Regions from separate parts of the Methylobacterium sp. Leaf361 genome, predicted to be linked through region 4. Evidence: predicted binding sites of a transcription regulator. Region 4 holds the regulator's gene; each other region holds the start of a gene.

Region 1 (5,761 bases), on a different contig from region 4:
ACCGAGGAGGTGCGGATGTCGCCGCCCCTCGGCCCCACGGCCGGCGAGCGCGGCTTCGGCTGGTACCGGGTCTCGGTGCGGCCCCTCGCGCGCCCGCGCCGGGCGGCCTCCCTCTGGACGGTGGCCGACATCACCGCCGAGCGGGAGCGGCAGGAGAACGTCTTCCAGGAACTCCAGCACGCCATCGACTACCTCGACCACGCCCCGGCGGGCTTCCTGTCGATCGATCCGGCGGGCGCCATCGTCTACATGAACGCGACCCTGGCGGCCTGGCTCGGCTACGACCTCGCCAGCGTCGGCCCCGGCGGCCCGCACCTCACCGAGATCGCCCCGGAGGCGGACGTGCTGGTGCGCACGGCCGGCCTGCCGGGCGAGGTCCGCACCGACCGCTTCGACCTCGACCTGCGCCGCCGCAACGGTCACACCCTGCCGGTCCGGCTCTACCACCGGGTCGCCTTCGGCAAGGACGGCAAGCCCGGCTCGTCGCGGACCTTCGTGATCAACCGCTCCGCCGGGGCCGAGACCGACGAGCCGCAGCGCGCCGCCGAGGTCCGGCTCGCCCGCTTCCTCAACAACTCGCCGATCGCCATCGCGACCCTCGACAGCGGCGGCCGGATCGCCCGCGCCAACGCCTCGTTCACGCGCCTGTTCGGCACGGTACCGCGGCAGGCCGACGACGGCGCCCCGGACGGGGAGGGTGTCCCGCGGGTCGAGCCCAACGTCGCCGACTCGGTGGCCGACCGGACCGCCCTGGAGGCCGGGCTCGCCCGCGCCGCGAGCGGGCGGACGGATCCGGAGCCCATCGAGGTCCAGCTCAACGGGCCCGGCGGCCGCTCGGCCCGGGTCTGGCTCAGCCCGGCCGACGGCGGCGATGCCGGCCAGCAGACCGACGAGGCCGAGCGGGTGATCCTCTACGCCCTCGACACGACGGCGCAGCGCCAGCTGGAGCAGCAGGTCGCCCAGGCCCAGAAGATGAACGCGGTCGGCCAGCTCGCCGGCGGCATCGCGCACGACTTCAACAACGTCCTGCAGGCGATCATCGGCTACTCGGACCTGCTGCTCGCGAGCCACCGGCCGACCGACCCGGCCTTCCAGGACATCATGCAGATCAAGCAGAACGCCAACCGGGCGGCGGGCCTCGTCCGCCAGCTCCTGGCGTTCTCCCGCCGGCAGACGCTGCGCCCGGAGGTGATGAATGTCGGGGAGGCGCTCTCCGAGCTGACCCTCCTCCTCAAGCGGCTGCTCGGCGAGCGCGTCGCGCTGGAGCTGAAGCACGGCCGCGAGGTCTGGCCCGTGAAGGCCGACGTCAATCAGTTCGAGCAAGTGATCGTCAATCTCGCGGTCAACGCCCGCGACGCCATGCCGGAGGGCGGCAAGCTGATGATCCGCACCGAGAACGTCTCCGATCCGGGGGCGGCCGCCGGTGCGGAGGGGCGCGGCGGGGCGCCGGCGGGCGACCACGTGCTGATCGAGGTGCGCGACACCGGCCAGGGCATCCCGCCCGAGCTGATGGAGAAGATCTTCGAGCCGTTCTTCACCACCAAGGAGATCGGCAAGGGCACCGGCCTCGGGCTCTCGACGGTGTTCGGCATCGTCAAGCAGTCCGGCGGCACCATCGACGTGCAGTCGAAGGTCGGGGAGGGTACGGCCTTCCGCATCTACCTGCCGCGTCACGTGCCCGTGGCGGAGCCCGAGGAGGTGCCGGTCGCGGCGGCCGAGCCGGCACTGCCGCGCGCGGAGCCGCTCGCGCCGGCTTCCACCACCGCCCATCCCGATTCCGGGTCGGACGCCAAGCCGGTCACCGCGCCGGCCGCGGGCGGCGACGCCGCTGTGCCGAAAGGGGAGACGCCGCCCGCCAAGGTCGACAAGCCGGCGCCGCGCAAGCCCGCCGCCGATCATACGGGGCAGGGGACCATCCTGCTCGTCGAGGACGAGGACCCGGTGCGGGCGGTCAACAGCCGGGCGCTCTCGGCCCGCGGCTACACGGTGCTGGAGGCGGCCTCGGGCCTCGAGGCCCTGGCGATCGTCCGCGAGGGCGCGCAGACCATCGATCTCGTCGTCTCCGACGTGGTCATGCCCGAGATGGACGGCCCGACGCTCCTGCGGGAGGTGCGCAAGCATCAGCCCGACCTGAAGGTGATCTTCGTGTCCGGCTACGCCGAGGACGCGTTCCGCAAGAACCTGCCCGAGGGCGAGACCTTCAACTTCCTGCCCAAGCCCTTCAGCCTGAAGCAGCTCGTCGAGACCGTGAAGAAGACGATGGCGGACTGACCGGCCCCTCGCTTCCGCTCACCGTCGCTCAACGAAGAGCGGCCCCGGAGAGACTCCGGGGCCGCTCTTCGAACGTCGCAGGTCCACCGCGCGCCGTCGCCGGCCCGCGGCGGCGCGGCCTAGGCCTCGCCCTCGTCGAGATCGTCCGCCGTCGGGGCGGCGTTCTCCAAGATCTTCTCGGCGACCAGACCGGAATTCTGCCGGATCGAGCCCTCGATCTCGGCGGCGATCTTCGGATTGTCGCGCAGGAAGCCCTTCGAGTTCTCGCGACCCTGGCCGAGGCGCTGGCTGTTGTACGAGAACCAGGCGCCGGACTTCTCGACGATGCCGGCCTTCACGCCAAGGTCGATCAGCTCGCCGACCTTCGACACGCCCTCGCCGAACATGATGTCGAACTCGACCTGCTTGAAGGGTGGCGCGACCTTGTTCTTCACCACCTTGACGCGGACCTGATTGCCGATCGCCTCGTCGCGGTCCTTCAGGGTCGAGATGCGGCGGATGTCGAGGCGCACCGAGGCGTAGAACTTGAGGGCGTTGCCGCCCGTGGTCGTCTCGGGGCTGCCGTACATGACGCCGATCTTCATCCGGATCTGGTTGATGAAGATGACCATGCAGTTCGAGCGCGAGATCGAGCCGGTCAGCTTGCGCAGGGCCTGACTCATCAGGCGGGCCTGAAGGCCCGGCTGGCTCTCGCCCATCTCGCCCTCGATCTCGGCCCGCGGGGTCAGCGCGGCCACCGAATCGACCACCAGCACGTCGATGGCGCCCGAGCGCACCAGCGTGTCGGTGATCTCGAGCGCCTGCTCACCCGTGTCGGGCTGGGAGATCAGTAGGTCGTCGAGGTTCACGCCGAGCTTGCGGGCGTAGACCGGGTCGAGGGCGTGCTCGGCATCCACGAAGGCGCAGACGCCGCCCTTCTTCTGGGCCTCCGCGATCGTGTGGAGCGCCAGCGTCGTCTTGCCGGACGATTCCGGACCGTAGATCTCGATCACCCGGCCGCGCGGCAGGCCGCCGACGCCGAGCGCGATGTCGAGGCCCAGCGAGCCGGTCGAGACGGTCTCGACCTCTTGGACCTTGTCGTTCTTGCCGAGCCGCATGATCGAGCCCTTGCCGAAGGCGCGCTCGATCTGAGCCAGGGCAGCGTCAATGGCCTTGGACTTGTCCTTGTCCACCGGGGGCATGTCGACCACTTTCAATGCGGGCTGGGCCATCTGGCGGGCTCCTTATGAAGGGGTTGGACGCAGTTCACAACGCGCGTCGCCACCGCCTCTATGTACCCGTTTTGTTCTCCGCCAGCAAGGCCGGAACGCCGTTTTGCTGGACGCAAGTCACGAAATCCCGGCTCGAGCCCCGGATGCCCCGCGACAGCAATCCAATCCGGTAATCGCCCGCGAGGACCTGTACGAACGCCGACACAACGCGCCGGACGGGACGACCGCCAGCCGCAATGGCGACGCCTCGCGCGGTCCCGCAGCAGGCTCGGCCCGCCGGCGACCGGGACCCAACCGCCAGACATGTGGCCGAAAACGACGACGCCCGGCACGAATCCGGCTCTCGCGAGTCGAATTGCGTCCGGGCGTTCGTCGTACCGGTCGCCGGGCATCCCCGGGATGGTCACCCCAGAGGAGGCACCATCCCGCGACGCCGCGGGCCGGGATCTGGCGGACGCGGAGACCGCAGCCGCCGGGATCCCGGGATCAGGCGGCCTCGCCGGCCTCGGCCTGGGCGGCCTCGCCCTCGACCAGCTTCCAGGTCTTGGTCTTGGAGAACGGACGGCACTCCTCGATGAACACCGTCTGCCCGACCTTGGCGACGTTGCCCTCGTCGTGCGCGTGGTAGTTCTTCGACCGCCGCACGGTCTTCTTCATCACCGGGTGCGTGAAGCGGCGCTCCACCTTCACCACGATGGTCTTCTCACCCTTGTCGCTGACGACGGTGCCCTGCAGGATGCGCTTCGGCATGGTTGTCTCCTAAAACCCGCCTCAGCCCTTGGCCTGCTGCAGCGTCTTGGAACGCTGCAGAGTCCGGACACGGGCGATGTCGCGACGGACCTCGCGGACGCGGGCGACGTTCTCGAGCTGGCCGGTGGCCCCCTGGAAGCGCAGGTTGAACTGCTCCTTCTTGAGGTTGATCAGCTCGTCATTCAGCTGATCCGGCGACAGCGCCTTCAGATCAGACAGTCTCTGGGTCGACTTCACGATATCCTCCGTTCAGTCGGCGATGCGCTGGACGACCCGCGTGCGGATCGGGAGCTTCGCGGCGCCGAGGCGGAGCGCCTCCTTGGCGATGTTCTCGGCAACGCCGTCGACCTCGAACATGATCCGGCCGGGATGAACCCGGGCCGCCCAGTAATCCGGGGCGCCCTTACCGGAGCCCATGCGGACCTCGGTCGGCTTCGACGACACCGGGACGTCCGGGAACACCCGGATCCAGACGCGACCCTGGCGCTTCATCTCGCGGGTGATCGCGCGGCGGGCCGCCTCGATCTGGCGGGCGGTGACGCGCTCGGGCTCCACCGCCTTCAGGCCGAACTGGCCGAAGTTCAGCTCGAAGCCGCCCTTGGCCGCACCGTGGATGCGGCCCTTGAACTGCTTGCGGAAGCGGGTCTTTTTCGGTTGCAGCATGGCTTCCTACCTTACGCGTGCTCGCGCTCGCGGCGTCCGCGCTCGCGGCCGCCCTCGCCATCGCGCTCACGGCGTCCGCCGGAGCGGCCGCCCTCTTCCTGGGCCTTCTTGTCCTGGGCCATCGGATCGTGCTCGAGGATCTCGCCCTTGAACACCCACACCTTGATGCCGCAGGTCCCGTAGGTCGTGAACGCCGTGGCGGTGCCGTAATCGACGTCGGCGCGCAGCGTGTGCAGCGGGACGCGGCCCTCGCGGTACCATTCCTGGCGGGCGATCTCGGCGCCGCCGAGACGGCCCGAGCAGTTGATCCGGATGCCCTCGGCGCCCAGACGCATGGCCGACTGCACGGCCCGCTTCATGGCACGCCGGAAGGCGACGCGGCGCTCGAGCTGCTGGGCGATCGAGTCGGCCACCAGGGTGGCGTCGATCTCGGGCTTGCGCACCTCGACGATGTTGATGGTCACGTCGGCCTTCGTCATCGTGCCGACGAGCTTGCGCAGCTTCTCGATGTCCGCGCCCTTCTTGCCGATCACCACGCCCGGACGGCCCGAGTGGATGGTGACCCGACACTTCCGGTGCGGGCGCTCGATGACGATCTTGGAGACCGCCGCCTGCTTGAGCTGCTTCATGAGGGCGGCGCGGATCGCGACGTCCTCGTGCATGAGCTTCGCGTAGTCGCCCTTGTTGGCGAACCAGCGGGAATCCCAGGTCCGGTTGATGCCGAGCCGGAGACCGATCGGGTTGACTTTCTGACCCATCAGATCCTCCTCAAGCCGCTTCGGCTTGGCGGACTTCGCGAACCACGATGGTGAGGTTCGAGAAGGGCTTCAGGATGCGCGCGCCGCGGCCGCGGGCGCGGGCGTGGA
Region 2 (5,761 bases), on a different contig from region 4:
CCCGCGGGTGACCTACTGGGAGCCGGCCAAGTGGGTCGCGCGGCTGCGCGCCACCATGACGGGCGGCGGGCCGGTGCTCCTGCGGATCAACATGGAGGCCGGCCACGGCGGCGCCGCCGGCCGGTTCGACCGGCTGGAGGAGGTGGCGCTGATCTACGCCTTCGCGCTCATGGCGGTGGGGAAGGCGTAGAGCCGCCTCCCGTGCGGGCGCGACGCTCCACGGGGTGCTGCGCCTGAGGCCGTCACGCTGGCCAGCCCCACCCCCGCCCTCAGGACGCGGCCGGCCTCACGGCCGGGCCTCGGCCGGCGCCGGTGGCTGGGCAGCACCCTCCTCCGGGTTGCGCGGCCGCCTCGCCGCCTCCTCGGCGGCCATGTCGGCGGCAGTCCTGTCCGCAGCGGCCTTTTCGGCCGCGGCCTTGAGGGCCGCCGCGCGGGCCCGATCCATCTCGATCCGGGCGCGGCGGCGCTGCCGCTCCACCTGGTCGGCCTCGGTCAGCTCGATCGTCTCCAGCTCGCGCTGCAGCACGAAGGCCGCGAGGCCGTTCGACAGGGTGCCGACGTCGAGCACCCGCTCGGGCGCGCCGAGCGGCCCGGTCAGGCCGAACTGGACCGCGGGCGGCCCGGCATTCCAGCCGCGGGGCACCGGGCCGCCCGCGAGCGTGCCGCGGGCGTCGAGGCGCCCGGCGCGCAGGTCGTAGCCGACGGTGCCGACCCAGCGGGCCGGCCCGAGATCGAGGTCGAACGGCCCGGCCCGCAGCACGCCCCCCACGATCGTGGCGGCGGCCTGGGCGGATCCACGCGCCTGCGCGCCGCCCCGGGCGAGTTCCTCGGTGACGAGCGCCTGGAGCCGGCCCTCGCGGAGCGGGTCGTCCATCTCGGCCGCGCGGGCGAGAGCGCGGCCGAGCGCCGCGGGATCGGCCGCGGGCAGGCTCAGGTCCGTCAGGGTGAGCGCGCCGCTGCCCGAGAGGCTGTCGGCGAGGCCCGGCAGGGTCTCGGCCGTGGCGGCGAAGCGCAGGTCGGCGCTCAGGCGGCCGCCGAACGGGCCGCCGGCCAGGGTGGGGAGCGCCGCGCCGTCGAGGCTGCCCGAGCCCGAGACCGAGGCGCCGGCCCCGAGCCGGGCGATCGTCACCGAGCCCGCGAGGCGGCCGCCGGCGAGCTTGCCGGTCAGGTCGCGCAGGGTCAGGCCCGCGTCGGCGAGGCCGAGGGCAGCGGTCGCGTCGGTGGCGACGAGGCCGCGGCCGAGATCCAGGCTGGCCACGCGGGCGTCGAGGGACAGGGCCGGGTGGGCGGTCGGCGGGCCGAACGCGCCGTTCGCCCCCGGCGGGATCACCAGGGCGGCCGCGAGCTGCGGGATCGACAGCCGGTCGAGGGCGAGGCGGCCGTGCAGGGCACCGCCTGCCGACCGCAGCAGCGTCCCGTTCACCCCCGCGCCCGCGACCGTGCCGGCGAGCGCGGCGGCGGCCTCGCCCTGCTGCCGCGACAGCGTGACGGTGAGGTCGGCCGGCCACGCCCCCGGTGCCAGGGTCGCGGCGCCGGCCAGCGTCAGGAACGGCGCCAGATCGGCCGTCTCGGCGCGGAGCGTGCCGCCGGTGGGGACGAAGTCGGGACCGACCAGGATCGGGCGGCCCGTGGCGAGGCGCAGGCCCGCGACCGTGCCGCTCGCCGTCAGGGCAAGGGACTGGCCGTCCGGCCGCTCGGCGGTCAGCCGAAGCTCGGCAGGTTGCTGCAGGCCGACGAGGTCGGCGCGGCCGAACCACGGTCCGGCCCGCGGCGCCGTGAGGGTGGCGGTGCCGCCCTCGATCCGCGTGCCGCGGCTCGCGAGCGTCAGGTCGAGGGTGCCGCCGCCGGCGCTGCCCCGGGCCTGGGTCCGCAGGGCCGCGGCCGCGCCGCCCTCCCGGTCGAGGGTGACGGCGAGGTCGAGGGGCGCGTCCCGCAGGAAGGCGGGCAGCAGGCGGATCTCGCCCACCCAGACCCGCTCGAGCAGGCCGAGCAGCGGCGCCGCCGCCGGCGCCTTGAGGCGCCCGGAGACGCGGCCGGTCCCGTCCGCGCCGATCTGCCCGGACAGCCGGGCGCTGGCGCCGGCGAGGTCGGTGACGTCGAGGCTGTCGACCGTCAGGCCGGCGCCGTCCGACTGGATCCGCGCCGCGATCGTGCCCGTGCCGGAGCCCGCCGTGCCGAACCGGACGTCCTTCGCCTCGAGCGTCAGGGCGAGGTCGGTGTCGCGCAGGGTGCCGAGGGCCGTCCCGAGGGGCGGCAGGCCGGCGATGTCGAGGCCGGTGGCGCGAATCTGGGCCTCGAACCGGCCGCGCTCGGCGCCCTCGGCGGCGGTGTAGCGGGCGTTCCCGGTGATCCGCGCCGGCCCGAGGCCGAGGCGCATGTTGCGCAGGGACAGGCCGGTCCCGGCGGCCGACAGGTCGGCGGCGGCCTCGATCTTCCGCCCGTCGAGCAGCGCGACGAGTGGCCCCTCGGCGCCGAGGCGGCGCAGGTAGCGGCCGAGCGCCTCCGAGTCGGGGGCGGCGAGCGCCACCGGGCCGGAGAAGCGCAGCGGCGCTGTCTCGACCTGCCCGCTCGCCGTGACGGTGGACTCGGCCGGGCCGGTCACCGCGAAGCGGCGCAGCAGCAGGCCGCCGGCCCGCTCCAGGGTGCCGGTGAGGGCGAGGTTCGACCATTCCTCGCCGCCCAGCACGGCGCTGCCCACCGTGAGGTCGAGGTCGAGCATCGCCGGCAGGCTGCCCGTCGAGCGCGGCAGACCGCGGGCGATCAGGTTCTGCCCCTCCGCCGAGGCCAGGAAGGCGTCGAGGTCGAGGCGGCGGGCGTCCAGGGTCAGGCCGGCGCGCCACTGGCGCAGGTCGAGCCGTCCGGTGCCGCCGAGCCGCAGGGCCCGGCCGCCGGGGTCGATGGCGAGGTCGACGGCCTCGAAGCGCACCTGTGTGCCCCGGGCCTTGAAGGTGCCGGCCAGCGAGAACGGCAGGTAGGCGCCGGCCGCCTGGGTCGGCGGCCCGACGACGAGGCGGGCGGAGCCCTCGGCCTCGACCTGGGCGCCGCCGGATTCGGCGGGGACGAGGCCGAACCGCGCGTCCGCCTCGAAGCGCGGCGTCGCGTCGCCGCCGCCGGAGATCTTGGCGGCGAGGCGCCCGTCCGGTCCCGGCGTGCCGCTGACCGCCCGGAACGGGACGCCGCCGCTCGTCCCCTCGATCCGCCAGGGCCCGACCAGGGCCGGCGCCTGCAGGCGCAGGTCCTGGACGTAGAGCTGGTCGGTCCGCCCGGTGGCGGGGACCTGCGTGGTGACGAGGAACTGCTGGATGTGCAGGTTCTCGATGGCGAGGTCGCGGTCGCGCAGGGCCCCGCCGAAATCGGGTGGCAGCTTCAGCGCGTCCGGGCCGGCGACCGGGAGCTTGATCTCGGCCCGGCCGATCCGGGTCTCGGTGAAGCGGAACTCGCCCTTCAGGAGCGGCGCCAGGGCGATCTCGGCCTTGACGAACCGGGCATCCAGGCTCGGGCGGTCCGGATCGGCGCCGAGGTGGAGGCGGTCGACGCGCAGCCGCGGCGAGGGCAGCAGGCGGACCTCGATCCGGCCGTCGGTCCGGACCGGAACGCCCAGGGACCGGGCGAGCGCCCGCTCGACGAGCCCGCGATGGGCCTGCCAGTCGACGAAGGGCGGGACCGCGAGCGCCGCCACGAGAACCAGGATGACGGCGCACGCCAGCGCGGTCAGAAGATCACGCAATGGTCCCGTTCCGCACCATCTCTGCGCGAGGCCGCGACCTCACCGGGCCGCCGTGCCCCGCGTGCCCCCGCGAGTCAGTCGCCACGGCCATAGCACGATAAGCCGCCGGGGGCGCCAGCGGCGATGCCACGGTCCCGAGCGGCGGTCGGGGCACGCGCGAGGTTCCTCGGGCATCCCGGGCCCGCGGCCTCCGGATCGCGCGGCCGGCCGCGGAGCGCGACCAGCCCGAAGGACGCGGATCACCCCGGCGCGGACAGCCGCGCTTCATGGCTCCGCGCCCCCGCCGCGGCGCGAACGGCCTCGACGCCGTTCGCGATTTGGTCCAGGGAAGCGGGATGCAGAACCGCCCGCATCCGCAACCCGCCGGGGACGGCGCGCCCGCCACGTCCATCGCTGCCCGCGCCATGGGTGCCCTCCGGCGCGACGCGGCCGCCTACCTCGAGGGCCTCAACCCCGAGCAGCGCCGCGCCGTCGAGACCACGGAGGGCCCGGTCCTGGTGCTGGCCGGGGCCGGCACCGGCAAGACCCGGGTGCTGACCACCCGCATCGCCCACCTGATCGCCACCAACCGGGCCCGCCCCTTCGACATCCTGGCGGTGACCTTCACCAACAAGGCCGCCCGGGAGATGAAGCACCGGATCGGCGCGCTGATCGGGCCGGCCGGCGAGGGCATGCCGTGGCTGGGCACCTTCCACGCCATCGGCACCAAGATCCTGCGCCGCCACGCCGAGCTGGTCGGGCTGAAATCCGACTTCACCATCCTCGGCACCGACGACCAGCTCCGGCTGATGAAGCAGGTCATCGCCGACCAGAACGTCGACGAGAAGCGCTGGCCGGCCCGGGCCCTGTCCCACGCCATCGACGGCTGGAAGAACCGCGGCCTCGGCCCCGAGCAGGTGCCCCCGGGCGAGGCCTCGGCCTTCGCGTTCGGCAAGGGCGGCGCCCTCTACACCGCCTACCAGGCCCGGCTCGCGACGCTGAACGCCGTCGATTTCGGCGATCTCCTGCTGCTCTGCCTCAAGCTCTGGCGGGAGAACCCCGACGTCCTGGCCAATTACCAGGACCGGTTCCGCTACATCCTGGTCGACGAGTACCAGGACACCAACGTCGCCCAGTACCTGTGGCTGCGACTCTTGGCGCAGTCCCGGAAGAACATCGCCTGCGTCGGCGACGACGACCAGTCGATCTACGGCTGGCGCGGGGCCGAGGTCGACAACATCCTGCGCTTCGAGCACGACTTCCCGGGCGCTGTGGTGGTGCGCCTTGAGCGCAACTACCGCTCCACGGGCCACATCCTGGCCGCCGCCTCCGGGCTGATCGCCAGGAACGAGAGCCGCCTCGGCAAGACCCTGCGCACCGACGACGAGCCGGGCGAGCGCGTCACCGTGACGGGCGCGTGGGATTCGGAAGAGGAGGCGCGGATGCTCGCCGAGTCGATCGAGTCCCTCCAGTCGAAGCAGCATCCCCTGTCGGAGATCGCCGTGCTGGTGCGGATCTCGGCGCAGATGCGCGAGATCGAGGACCGGTTCGTCCAGCTCGGGCTGCCCTACCGGGTCATCGGCGGCCCGCGTTTCTACGAGCGCGCCGAGATCCGCGACGCGCTGGCCTACCTGCGCGCCACCGTGAACGTCAGCGACGACCTCGCCTTCGAGCGGATCGTGAACACGCCCAAGCGCGGCCTGGGCGACGCCACCCTGCAGCAGCTCCACACCTACGGCCGCGCCAACCGGCTGCCTCTGCGCATCGCCGCCGCGCGCCTGTGCGAGACCGACGAGCTGAAGCCCCGGGTCCGCTCGACCCTGCGGGCGCTGACCGAGAGTTTCTCGCGATGGGCGCGGCTCGCGGAGACGCAGCCGCACAGCGAGGTCGCGCAGACCATCCTTGAGGAGTCCGGCTACACTGAGATGTGGCAGAAGGACCGCTCCGCCGACGCCGCCGGCCGGCTGGAGAACCTGAAGGAATTCGTCCGCTCCATGGAGGAGTTCCCCGACCTCGCGGCCTTCCTGGAGCACGTCTCCCTGGTGATGGAGGCCT
Region 3 (5,761 bases), on a different contig from region 4:
GCTCCCGTCATCGAAACTGGGGCGCGCGTGAGCGCCATCGCGCGCCTCGGCATCGATAAGGTCGGCAGCCGGGACCGGGCGACCCGGCCGTTCGTCCTGACGGTAGTCGGCGACGGCGGCGAGAGGCGCCGCGAGTTCGCCAGGGCCGTCATCGACGCCTCCGGGACCTGGGCGACCCAGAACCCGCTCGGCGCCGACGGCCTTCCCGCGGAGGGCGAGACGGAGTGCGCCGACCATGTCGCGCGCGGCATCCCGGACGTTGCCGGACGGGAGCGCACCGCATTCCGGGGACGCACGACCGCGGTCGTCGGTGCCGGGCATTCGGCGGCGACGGTGCTGCTCGACCTCGCGCGGCTCGCGGACGAGGCCGCGGACACCCGGATCGTCTGGGTCACGCGCAGCGGCAACCTCGCGCGCGTCTTCGGCGGAGGAGCCGCCGACCAACTGGCCGCGCGGGGCGCGCTCGGGTCCCGCCTCAGGGCCCTGGTCGACGCAGGCCAGGTCGAGCTCGTCGCAGGCTTCGCCGTGACGGGGCTCCATCGCGACGGTGACCGGGTCGTCCTTGAGGGCCGGGACGCAGAGGGATCCCGCCGACTGGCCCCGGTCGACCGGGTCGTCGTGGCGACCGGCCAGAGACCGGATCCGAGCCTCACGCGCGAGATCCGCGTCGACCTCGACCCGGCATTGGAGAGCGTGCGGGCGCTTGGGCCGCTCATCGACCCGAACGAGCATAGCTGTGGTTCGGTGCGGCCGCATGGACATCGCGAGCTCGCCCATCCCGAGCCCGGCTTCTATACCGTGGGCATCAAGTCGTACGGGCGGGCGCCGAACTTCCTGATGCTGACCGGCTACGAGCAGGTTCGCTCCATCGCCGCCGCCCTCGCCGGCGATCTTGCGGCGGCCGACGACGTCCGCCTCGTCCTTCCGGAGACCGGGGTCTGCTCCCTGCAGGTCGACGAGGTGGCCCAGGACTGCTGCGGGGGGCCGCCCACCGCAAGTGCGGACGCCTGCTGCGCGGGCGACGAGAAGGCGCGCGACGAGACGGATACCGGGTGCGGCTGCGCCCCGGCTTCCCCCAAGCCGTCACCGTGCTGCGGCGAGGCGGCATGAGGGATCGTCACCGGCTGGCCGTGATCAGCGCTCTCGGGATCGTTCAGATCCTGGCCTGGGGATCGTCGTTCTACCTCCTATCGGTACTGGGCCAACCCATCGCGGCCGAGACCGGCTGGCCACTCGCTTGGATCATCGGCGGCCTCTCGGCGGGGCTGCTGGTGGCCGGCCTGGTTTCACCGCGCGTCGGGTCCTTCATCGGCCGGAACGGAGGGCGCGCAATTCTGGCGCTTTCGGCGGTCCTGCTGGCGTGTGGCCACGTGGTGCTCGCCCTGGCGCCGAACCTGCCCGTGTTCCTGATCGGTTGGCTCGTGATCGGCGTAGGGATGGGTTGCGGCCTGTACGACCCCGCCTTCGCGACATTGGGGCGGCTCTACGGCGCCGAGGCTCGCCCAGCCATCACCACGCTCACCCTATGGGGCGGCTTCGCCAGCACAGTTTGTTGGCCGCTGTCCGCCTTCCTGGTCGAGCAGGTCGGGTGGCGGGGGACATGTCTCACCTACGCCACTCTGCACATTGTCGTGACCCTGCCGCTTGTTCTCGCAATGATCCCGAAGGTGCCCGCTTCGGCGACCAATGAAGGCGCAGGGAATCAATCGGACGTGCGGCTGCCGCCGCGAGAACGGCGCGCATTCCTGCTGATGGCCGGCGTACTGATTTTAGGCGGCACCGTGATGACGTTGGTATCGGTGCATCTGATCACGCTGCTCCAAGCGCGCGGCGTGGCGCTCGCTGCCGCCGTGTCATACGGCGCACTGATCGGACCGGCCCAGGTCGGGGCCCGTATCGTGGAGATGGCCACCAAAGGCCGCCACCATCCGCTCTGGACGCTGACGGCGGCGATGGCATTGGTGGCGCTCGGCCTGGGCGTGCTCGCGGCCGGTCTGCCAGCAGTAGGTCTCGCTCTGGTGCTCTATGGGGCCGGAAACGGTATTTACTCCATCGCCCGGGGCACGGTACCCCTGGCTCTGTTCGGGCCCGCCCGCTACCCTCTCCTCGTGGGCCAGCTGGCCAGACCAGGTTTGGTCGCCCAAGCCCTCGCCCCGTCGCTAGGGGCCCTGACGCTGACCTATGGCGGCGCCGAGGCAGCCTACGTCATGCTGGTGATCCTTGCAGTCGCCAATGTCGGCCTCGCCGGCGCTCTGTGGAGCGCCCGCTAGGAAGAGGGGCAATCCCGCGCAAGCGGCCGGCCGCTCGCAGCCCAGTCGGCAAGAAGAATCCGGACAGCCTATGCGAGCCCACGCGTCCATGCGAGGTCTCATGGTAAAGGCCGCGGACGTCGAACGCGCGCTGACGGTTCCAAGCTGCCTGTGCGGGCGGAACAGGTCGGTCGCAAAGCCGTGCGTCGCTCACGTCGAACGGTTTGCAAACTGCCGTTCACCGCCGCCCTTCATGGCTTGTGGACAAGCCCTGCTTCAAGTCGCCGATGTCCACGATATGTTCTAAAATTTTGCGTCGCCCGCGCAGCCGGCGACGATCTGGGGATACCTCTGCCGAGCGCTGTGGCCACATGCAGACAGCCGCCTGGCCGACATCGGCCGGGATGCACAAGGACGGCGGCATACCCGGGCCTCTGTCGGGGAATCTGGAGCGGGTGCACACATCAATTGCGAGGTGTTCAAACAACGACTCTGTTCTTAGAACGACGATGGCAGATTAACATCGACATGCAGATGACATCCGTAGAGGAAACACCACAATCGCCAACTGCTGCTCGAGTAGACGGTGATTCGACAGCTCTACCAAACGAGCAGAGCCGCCAACGTAAAGTGATCCATGTCGATATGGACGCTTTTTATGCGAGCGTAGAGCAGCGAGACAATCCCGACCTGCGAGGCAGACCAGTGGCGGTCGGCGGCTCTCGAGAACGCGGTGTGGTGGCTGCGGCGAGCTACGAGGCTAGGCGCTACGGTGTACGCTCGGCCATGCCTTCGGTCACAGCCAAGCGGCAATGTCCCGAACTGATTTTTTTGAAGCCTCGCTTTGACGTCTATCGCGAAATCTCGTTACAGATTAGGGAAATATTTTCAGACTACACAGACATGATCGAGCCGCTTTCGCTCGATGAAGCCTACCTAGATGTAACCAACAATCTAAAAGGCATAGAATTTGCAACTCAGGTCGCTAAAGAAATCAGGTCTCGCATCTGGAACGAGACGCAGCTTACCGCCTCAGCGGGAATCAGCGCCAACAAATTTCTGAGTAAAATTGCACCCGATCAGAACAAACCGAACGGCCAATTTGTAATTACGCCTGAAATGGCTCCTGCTTTTATCGCCGAACTCAACATAGCCAAATTTCATGGCATCGGCAAAAAGACCGAAGAAAAAATGAATGCGCTCGGAATTGCCACCGGCCGAGATCTTAGGGCGAAATCGGTCGAATTCCTCCAAGAGCACTTCGGCAAGGCCGGGCTCTATTATTATTGGATTTCCCGGGGAATAGACGAGCGCCCGGTTCAACCAAACCGCATCCGAAAATCAGTGGGCGCAGAGAACACGTTTCTACATGACCTTTCGGAAATTGAAGACCTGAGGGCCGCACTATCGCCAATCATCGACAAGGTATGGAATTATTGCGAGCGAACTCAAATTCGAGGCCGAACTGTTACGTTGAAGATCAAATATAGAGACTTCCAGCTAATCACACGGAGTCGGTCTACACAGGAACGGATTGGTAGCAGGGAGCTAATAGACCAAATCAGTAATGAACTACTGACGGGAATATTACCTTTGCCGAAACCAATTCGTCTCCTTGGTGTGAGTTTGTCGAGCCTCAATACAGATGCCGAAGATGCCGCCGTAAAAAATCATGTACAACTTTCATTCGAGCTATAGCGGACCAAAAATTTCGAATCGCTGAATAAAATATCTTACCACTTCTGTAAATCTGCGCGTGTCGTTTTGATTTATTTTAGACTGGACACAGGCGAGCACGTGTGGAGCGCCTGTATTGCCTTGCTATGCACTTCGAAGCATTCACGTTTATATCATAAGCGGACGTCCGAGCAGCCGGCAGCATCATCTCGTCAAAGCAACGTGCTGACTTGAGGGACCGCACGTGAATGCACGCCCTTTGGTCAGAACGAGAGCGCCACTTCGCGTGCAAGCGATGACGGCGGCTGTCTGACCGTTCGTTCGAACAGCTGCAAGTCGCCAATCAGGACGACACGACGCTCTGCACGGGTCAAGGCCGTGTAGAGGAGGGCGCGATCGAAGAGTCGGCTCGGAGAAAGTGGTATGATGATCGTGCCCCACTGCGAGCCTTGAGCTCTGTGAGTACTGATCGCGTAGGCGAGGTCGATCCGGTCCGTAAGTTCCTTGTCCATGAATTCATGGACTTTCCCCTCGAGCCGAGCGGTCATCCTATCCTCATAGACAGCTAGGACGTGCCCCATGCTTCCATTCCAGAGCCCTCGTTCATAATCGTTCTTCGTCGAGATGATGGGATCCCCGGCTGCGAAGCGTCGCAGTCGGGCGCGACCATGAGCGTTGTACCTATGGAAGTACGTGTTGATCGCATCGATCCCGGCAGGACCGGTATAGGTCGTACCAACAACCTGAACGTCCTCGCCGTGTGAGTCGTCGCGAACTTGTTCAATCGCCTCGACGATCTCGTCCTGCCGGCAGGGGAGGAGGCTGCATCCTTCTCGTCCACGCTTATAGACGGGCAGGCGAGGGGGGCAGCCGTTGCGCACCGCGCGAGAGACGGTCGGAATCCCTGTGGCCTCATCGGCTCGCATAATGCGGGTCAGCTCGACTTGAGGAATGCGCCAGCTGGTTGCCAACCGATGCAACGTAAGGCCGTAGCCGATCGGTGCGAGCTGAGCGACATCTCCAACCAACAGCAGGCTTGCGTCCTCATGGAGGTGGAACAAAATCCGATAAAGAGTCGGCAGATCCAACATGCTGGCTTCGTCGACGACGACGAGCGTGTGCGCTCCCGTTACCGAACGCCTTTGCAGGCACTTCCAGAGCCAAGACGCGATCGTTTGTGCGGGCCGTCCGGTAGCGACGGACATGCGCTGGGCCGCCCTTCCAGCAAGGGCGATCTGATGGACGTGAACGCCGAAGTCGGCTGCGGCTTCATTGATGGCTTTGAGCGTCGTGGTCTTGCCGACCCCAGCGCCCCCGGTCAGGATGGAGAATTGATTGCTCAGCGCCATCGCCACGGCACGTTCCTGCTCAATTGTCAGAGCGTGTCGTGCACGGGAGTTGAAGCGCTCGAAGAAGGCCGACAAAGCTTCTTGCGTGGGTAGCTGCACCACGAGGTCGCCTGACTTCCCAGTGCCATCCAGCGCCGCCCGGATGCGGCTTTCGATGAAGTGCTCGGCGTAGGCTGCTCCCGCCGGCTGATATCCGCCGGAACATGGAATGGCCGCTCCGTCTTCCACCGCTGCTGTCAGGGCGCGTCCTGCCTCCTCAGGTGTAACTCCCAGGAGCTTCTGGGCATGACGGACGAGCGCCTCCTTGGCTGTGACCGTATGTTTGTCGTCGAGCCGCTCGTAGAGTGCAGCCTCCACCGCGCCGACCTGCCGCCGCGGGTCATCCGGCCGGATCCCAAGCTGTGCCGCGACCTGATCAACCTCCGTCCAGGAACAGAGCGTCAGCAGTCGGTAGGGATTTTCTCGCAGTTTGGCGAGGGCGTCGTC
Region 4 (5,761 bases):
TGATCGGCCCGCGCGCCCGAGCCCTTCCCGCCGCCCTCCTGGCCGCCCTCCCGGCGCTCCGCGACTGGGTCGTCGCCGGCCTCGCCCGCGAGGCCGAGCAGCGCCGGCTGTTCCCCTGGCTGGCGGTAGCCTTCGGCGGCGGGATCCTGGTCTACTTCGCGGCGGCCGACGGCGCGCCGAGCCTCGCCGCCCCCCTGATCGCGGCCGCCCTCGCGCTGGCGCCGGTCCCCGTCCTCGGCGCGCGGCCGGCGGCCCTGGCGGCGGCGCTCGCGGTGGCGGCCGCGTTCCTCGGCTTCGCGGCGGCGACCTGGCGGGTCTCGCAGGTCGCCGCACCGATCCTCACCCGCACCACGATCGGCCCGCTCGTCGGAACGGTCGAGGCCCTGGACGAGCGCGAGGTCGGCGCCCGGCTGGTGATCCGGGTGGAGAGCTTCGCCGGCCTCGCGCCGGAGGCGCGGCCCGCCCGGGTCCGGGTCTCGTTCCGGAAGGCGCCGATCCCGCGTCCCGGGGACGGCGTCGCCGCCACGGCCCGGCTGCTGCCGCCCCCGGAGGCGGCCCGGCCCGGCGGCTACGACTTCGCCCGGGACGCCTATTTCCAGGGGATCGGCGCGGTGGGCTCGCTGATCGGCACCGTCACCGTCCGGGAACCGTCCGGGCCGCCGCCGCTGGGCCTGCGGCTCGCCGCTGCGCTCGACGCGGCGCGCAACGGGCTCACGCGCCGGATCGCGGAGGCCGCCGGCGGCCAGGCGGGTGCGGTGGCGGCGGCCCTGGTGACGGGCAAGCGCGGCCTCATCGGGCCGGCCACCAACGACGCGCTCCGCGCCGCCGGCATCTACCACGTGGTGTCGATCTCGGGCCTCCACATGGTGCTGGCCGCCGGCGTGGTGTTCTGGCTGGTGCGGGCGCTCCTCGCCGCGGTGCCGCTGTGCGCGCTGCTCTGGCCGATCAAGAAGATCGCGGCCGGCTTCGCCATGGTCGGCGTCACCGCCTACTGCGCCTTCTCGGGCTGGGACATCGCGGCCGAGCGCTCGCTGATCATGACCCTGATCATGCTCGGCGCGATCCTGGTGGACCGGCCGGCCCTGTCGATGCGCAACCTCGCCCTCGCGGCGCTGATCGCGCTCGCCCGCGAGCCGGAGGGCCTGCTCGGCCCGAGCTTCCAGATGTCCTTCGGCGCCGTGGCCGGGCTGATCGCCTGCGCGCGGCTGATCGACGGGCGGCTGCTCGTGCGCCCCGGGGCCGGGCGGATCGGGCGGCTCGTCGGGACCGGCCTGTCGGCGATCACCGGGACCCTGGCCACGACCCTGGTGGCGCAGGTCGCGACGGCCCCCTTCGCCACCTACCACTTCCAGACGGTCCAGCCCTTCGGCCTCGTCGGCAACGCCCTGACCCTGCCGCTCGTCTCCCTGGTGGTGATGCCCGCCGCGGTGATCGGCTGCCTCGCCTATCCCTTCGCCCTCGACCGGCCTGTCTGGTGGCTGATGGGGCAGGCGGTGGCCGGGATGCTGGCGATCTCGGACTGGATCGCCGGGTTCGAGCGGGCGGTCCTGGTGCTGCCGGCCTTCGGCGCCGGGGCGCTGGCCCTGCTGACCGCCGGCCTGCTGCTGGGGACGCTGCCGGCCTCGCGCCTGCGCTGGCTCGCCGTGCCGCCGGTCCTGCTCGGGCTCGTCCTCGCGGCCCGGCCCAACCACTACGACCTCTACGTCGACCGGCAGGGCGCGGGGGCTGCGGTGCGGGGCCCGGACGGGCGGCTCGCGGCCCTCGGCAGCCCTTCGGGCTTCGTCCTCGAGCAGTGGCTGAAGGCGGACGGCGACGGGCGGCGGCCCGCGGCGCTGATCGTCCGGTCGGGCAGCGGGCGCTGCGACCGGCTCGGCTGCACCGCCCGGCTGCCGGACGGGCGGGCGGTCGCCCTGGTCCGGGACCGGCGGGCCTTCCCGGAGGATTGCGCCCGCGCCGCGGTGCTGATCACGGGCCTCGCGGCGCCGCCCACCTGCACGGGGCCGCTGGTGATCGACCGGCGCGTCCTCGCCGCCCGCGGGGCCGTGGCCCTCCGGACCGACGGCGACGGCTTCGCCGCGCGCTACGCCCGGGACGACGCCCGCGCCGTGCCCTGGCGGCCGGCCGCCGGGCACGGGCCGGGACCGCCGCGGCCGGTCACCGCGGAGCCGGGCGACCGCCCCGCGGAGGACGGGATCGCCGCGACGCCGGAGGCCGACGCCGCGCCGGGCGGAGACCTCGCCCCCGGCGACGCGCCGGCCGAGCCGCTTCAGTAGCGGCGGACGAGGCTCACGAGGCGGCCCTGGATCCGGACCCGGTCGGGCCCGAGCACGCGGGTCTCGTAGGCCGGGTTGGCGGCCTCGAGGGCGATCGACGAGCCGCGGCGGCGCAGGCGCTTGAGCGTCGCCTCCTCGTCGTCGATCAGCGCCACGATGATGTCGCCGGTATTGGCCGTCTCCTGCTTGCGGATGACCACGAGGTCGCCGTCCAGGATGCCCGCCTCGACCATCGAGTCGCCGCGCACCTCGAGGGCGTAGTGCTCGCCGCCGGCCACGAAGTCCGGCGACAGGGTGATGGCGTGGCTCTGGTTCTGGATCGCCGAGACGGGCGTACCGGCCGCGATCCGGCCCATGACCGGGATCGAGATGGCGCGGCCGGACTCGTCGATCATCCGCGTGCTCGCCGGGGCCGGCGGCGGCTTGGACTTACCGCCCTCGACCACGCTCGGCGTGAAGCGGCGCGGCTCGGCGGGGGCCTGAGTCGCCGGAGCGGCCTGGGTCAGGCTCTCGGGGATCCGGATCACCTCGATGGCGCGCGCCCGATTCGGGAGGCGCCGGAGGAAGCCGCGCTCCTCGAGTGCCGTGATCAGCCGGTGGATGCCGGATTTCGACTTGAGATCGAGGGCATCCTTCATCTCGTCGAACGACGGCGGGACACCGCATTCCTGCATCCGGCTCTGGATGAATCGCAGGAGGTCCAGCTGCTTGCGCGTGAGCATCGACGGGGGACTCGCGGCTTGGCGGACCGCCACGTGACGGTCTCCGAAACAAATCACGAACAGGTTAAACGTTCCGCAAGTGTTCCGCAAGAGCGGCACCGCTCGGCCCGGCGCGCCGCGGGCGCGCCCGCGGGAGAAGGTCGAGAAACGCATTGACGGCGCAAGCGGAGCCGTTTCAATGCATCGCGGCGCCCCGCCGGGAAGGCGGCGGATCCGGGGTGCGGGCTGGGACCCTCTTGGAATGACGAGGATGCGACGACCCGCAGCTCTGCTGCCCCTCGGCCTCGCCGCCCTCGGCCTCGCCGGCTGCACCACCGGATTCTCCTACATCTCGCGGAACTACGTGGCGCTCACTCCCCAGGTCGTCACGATCGGCTGCAAGGAGCCCTACGAGGTCTACGACAACCGGCAGCTGCGCCGGATGCTGATCGTGTCCAACGCCCTGCGCGAGTATACCGGCTGCAACCTGAGCGAGGTCCGGATCGATCCGGAGCCGGGCGCCACCCGGGTGAAGCGCTTCCGCACCGCCGCCCGGGCCTATCTCGACGAGACCGTGCGCGAGGATTGCCGGATCACCGGCGAGACCGTGTTCGATCCGCTGAAGACCGAGTTCGCCTACGCCTGCGACGCGCCGATCGAGAAGCGCGGCACCGTGGTCCCCCGCCTGCCGGGCCGCAATCCGGGCCTCGGCGTGCGCTGACCGGCCGGCGGCGCGTCCTCAGGCGCCCGGCTTCGGGAAGGTCCGCTCCGCGGCGTCGCCGGCGGCGGCCAGCAGGGCGCGGGCGAAGGCCCGGGCCTCCGTCCGGTCGAGCACGATCGCGGCGGTGACCGGCGCACCGCCGAGGTCGGCGAGGGCGAGTTCCAGGCGCACCCCGTCGGGCACGGCGCTCGCCTGAAGGCTCCAGCCGGAGCCCCGGTCCGTGCTCTCCGCCATCGTGTTCCTCCCGCATGCCCGGCACGGCGCCGCGCGCCCACCGGAACGGCCAGGCCCGGGACCGCTCCCGGAGCCGCGCTCCGATCTTCCCTGCCTCGCCTGTCCGCGTTCCTCAAGGCCACAGGCCGCGTTCCTCAAGGCCACAGGCCGCGCGGGGGTGGAGATGCGCGCCGTCGCGGATGCCGGCGGCCGCATCGCGGCGATACGGGGCGGCACGGGGCTGCGCCCGCGCCGCGGCGCGGGCGAGGGCAGGGGCGGCCGGGATGGGGGCCGGCCTCGGGGCGATTGACGCGAGGCCGCCGATGATGTCTCCCGCGGGCTCCGATCAGGTGGAGTTCGAACATGCAAGAGATCTGGTTCCGCACGGGCGAGGCCACGGTGCTGGCGGCCGAGGGCCAGTACACCGACGCCATGCCGGAGGTGCTGATCGGCTCGGTGCGCGGCCCGGTCGGTCAGGCCTTCGCGTCGATGATGGGGCAGGTCCAGGGCCACACGCGGATGTTCGTGGTGCGCGACCTCAACCAGCTCGTGCGCCCGGCCACGATGATGACCACCAAGGTCACGATCCACACGGCCGAGTATGCCGAGCTCCTCGGCGGCGTGGTCCAGGCCGCCACCGGCGACGCGATCGTGGACTGCATCATCGAGGGCATCCTGCCGAAGGACGGGCTCGACGAGCTGTGCATGATCATCATGATCTGGCTCGATCAGCGCTGCGCCGAGGACGACAACCTCGACCAGAAGGACCTCTACCGGACCAACTACGAGGCCACGAAACTCGCCATCGCCCGCGCCCTCAAGGGCGAGCCGACGGTCGACGAGCTGATCGCCAACCGGAAGACCGTGAAGCACTACGCGCTCGACGGCGTGATCGAGTACTGAGCGGGCCCAGGCCACGCATCCTGCCGGCTCAGGTCCGCCTCAGCCCGGCGGGATGCGCCCCACCGAGCAGAGGGTCCGCATCGCGCTGCTGCCCGGGTCGGTGTAGCAGGAGGCCGACCAGCCGTTCTGCTGGATGAACGACTTGCGCCGCTCCGCCAGCGCGGTCCGGTAGGCGGTGGCGATGATCGGCTCGACGGTCGCGGCCGGTTGGCCGACGAGGATCTCGGAGGCCACCGACAGGTCGCGGAAGAAGGTCGCCGAGGGACTCGGCTCGGCGGAGGTCGCCTGCACGATCGGCTCGGCCCGGCAGGTCACGTCGAACTTGATCGGGCCGGCCACGCGGATGTCGATGCTGGGGCCGGCGCGCTTGCCGACCCGGCCGCCGATCGCGTCGGCGATCTGGCGGGTGAGGTCGTCGCAGCTGTCGGCCCGGGCGGCCTCCGCCAGGAGGGGCAGGGCCGCGCAGGCGGCGAGGAGGAGGCGCGGGACGGCGAAGCTCGACATCGCCGCACTCTACGCGCGGCGCAGGGCCTGTCGAGGGGCTGGTCGAGGGCCGCTCGAAGGGCCGGCCTCAGTGGAAATCCCGGCTGGGGAACACGCGCCGGTCCGGGGGCACGCCGAAATCCGTGTTCTCGGGCGGCAGCTTCATGCCGGCCTCGCGCAGATCGCGCAGGGCGGCGGTGAGGTCGCGAAACCCCTCCGCCACGAGGTGGACCACCCCGTCCGCCCGCTGGATCCGGCCGCGCACGGCGAGGAACCGCGCCTGCATGGCGATCCGGCGGTTCGCCTCGAACACGGTCTTCCAGACGATCACGTTGGCAATACCGGTCTCGTCCTCCAGCGTCAGGAAGACCACGCCCTTGGCGGTGCCGGGCCGCTGGCGGATCAGCACGAGCCCCGCCACCGTGACCCGCGCCCCCTGGGGCAGCGCCGGATCGAGATGGGCCCGG

The links. The regulator LexA, encoded in region 4, represses DNA repair genes until DNA is damaged. The targets are predictions, from matches to a motif close to TGTTCNNNNTGTGTTCNG.
Region 1: a site for LexA is predicted at 3,544-3,561, ahead of recA (recombinase RecA). Genes of this name have one in related genera too.
Region 2: a site for LexA is predicted at 4,035-4,052, ahead of ASG32_RS04260 (UvrD-helicase domain-containing protein). Genes of this name have one in related genera too.
Region 3: a site for LexA is predicted at 2,538-2,555, ahead of dinB (DNA polymerase IV). Genes of this name have one in related genera too.

The regions. Positions count from the first base shown of each region.
Region 1 is NZ_LMPY01000089.1:4,806-10,566, reverse strand. Features, by position in the region: gene ASG32_RS31120 (PAS domain-containing sensor histidine kinase) at 1-2,271, shown strand, start outside; gene recA (recombinase RecA) at 2,391-3,482, opposite strand; gene rpsQ (30S ribosomal protein S17) at 3,969-4,232, opposite strand; gene rpmC (50S ribosomal protein L29) at 4,254-4,469, opposite strand; gene rplP (50S ribosomal protein L16) at 4,482-4,895, opposite strand; gene rpsC (30S ribosomal protein S3) at 4,907-5,653, opposite strand; gene rplV (50S ribosomal protein L22) at 5,664-5,761, opposite strand, start outside.
Region 2 is NZ_LMPY01000003.1:125,340-131,100, reverse strand. Features, by position in the region: gene ASG32_RS04270 (S9 family peptidase) at 1-190, shown strand, start outside; gene ASG32_RS04265 (AsmA-like C-terminal region-containing protein) at 287-3,727, opposite strand; gene ASG32_RS04260 (UvrD-helicase domain-containing protein) at 4,063-5,761, shown strand, end outside.
Region 3 is NZ_LMPY01000003.1:211,283-217,043, forward strand. Features, by position in the region: gene ASG32_RS04655 (FAD-dependent oxidoreductase) at 1-1,110, shown strand, start outside; gene ASG32_RS04660 (MFS transporter) at 1,107-2,270, shown strand; gene dinB (DNA polymerase IV) at 2,778-3,947, shown strand; gene ASG32_RS04665 (ATP-dependent RecD-like DNA helicase) at 4,190-5,761, opposite strand, start outside.
Region 4 is NZ_LMPY01000056.1:178,249-184,009, forward strand. Features, by position in the region: gene ASG32_RS27625 (ComEC/Rec2 family competence protein) at 1-2,273, shown strand, start outside; gene lexA (transcriptional repressor LexA) at 2,267-2,995, opposite strand; gene ASG32_RS27635 (hypothetical protein) at 3,246-3,695, shown strand; gene ASG32_RS27640 (hypothetical protein) at 3,714-3,929, opposite strand; gene fae (formaldehyde-activating enzyme) at 4,272-4,811, shown strand; gene ASG32_RS27650 (hypothetical protein) at 4,851-5,315, opposite strand; gene ASG32_RS27655 (error-prone DNA polymerase) at 5,383-5,761, opposite strand, start outside.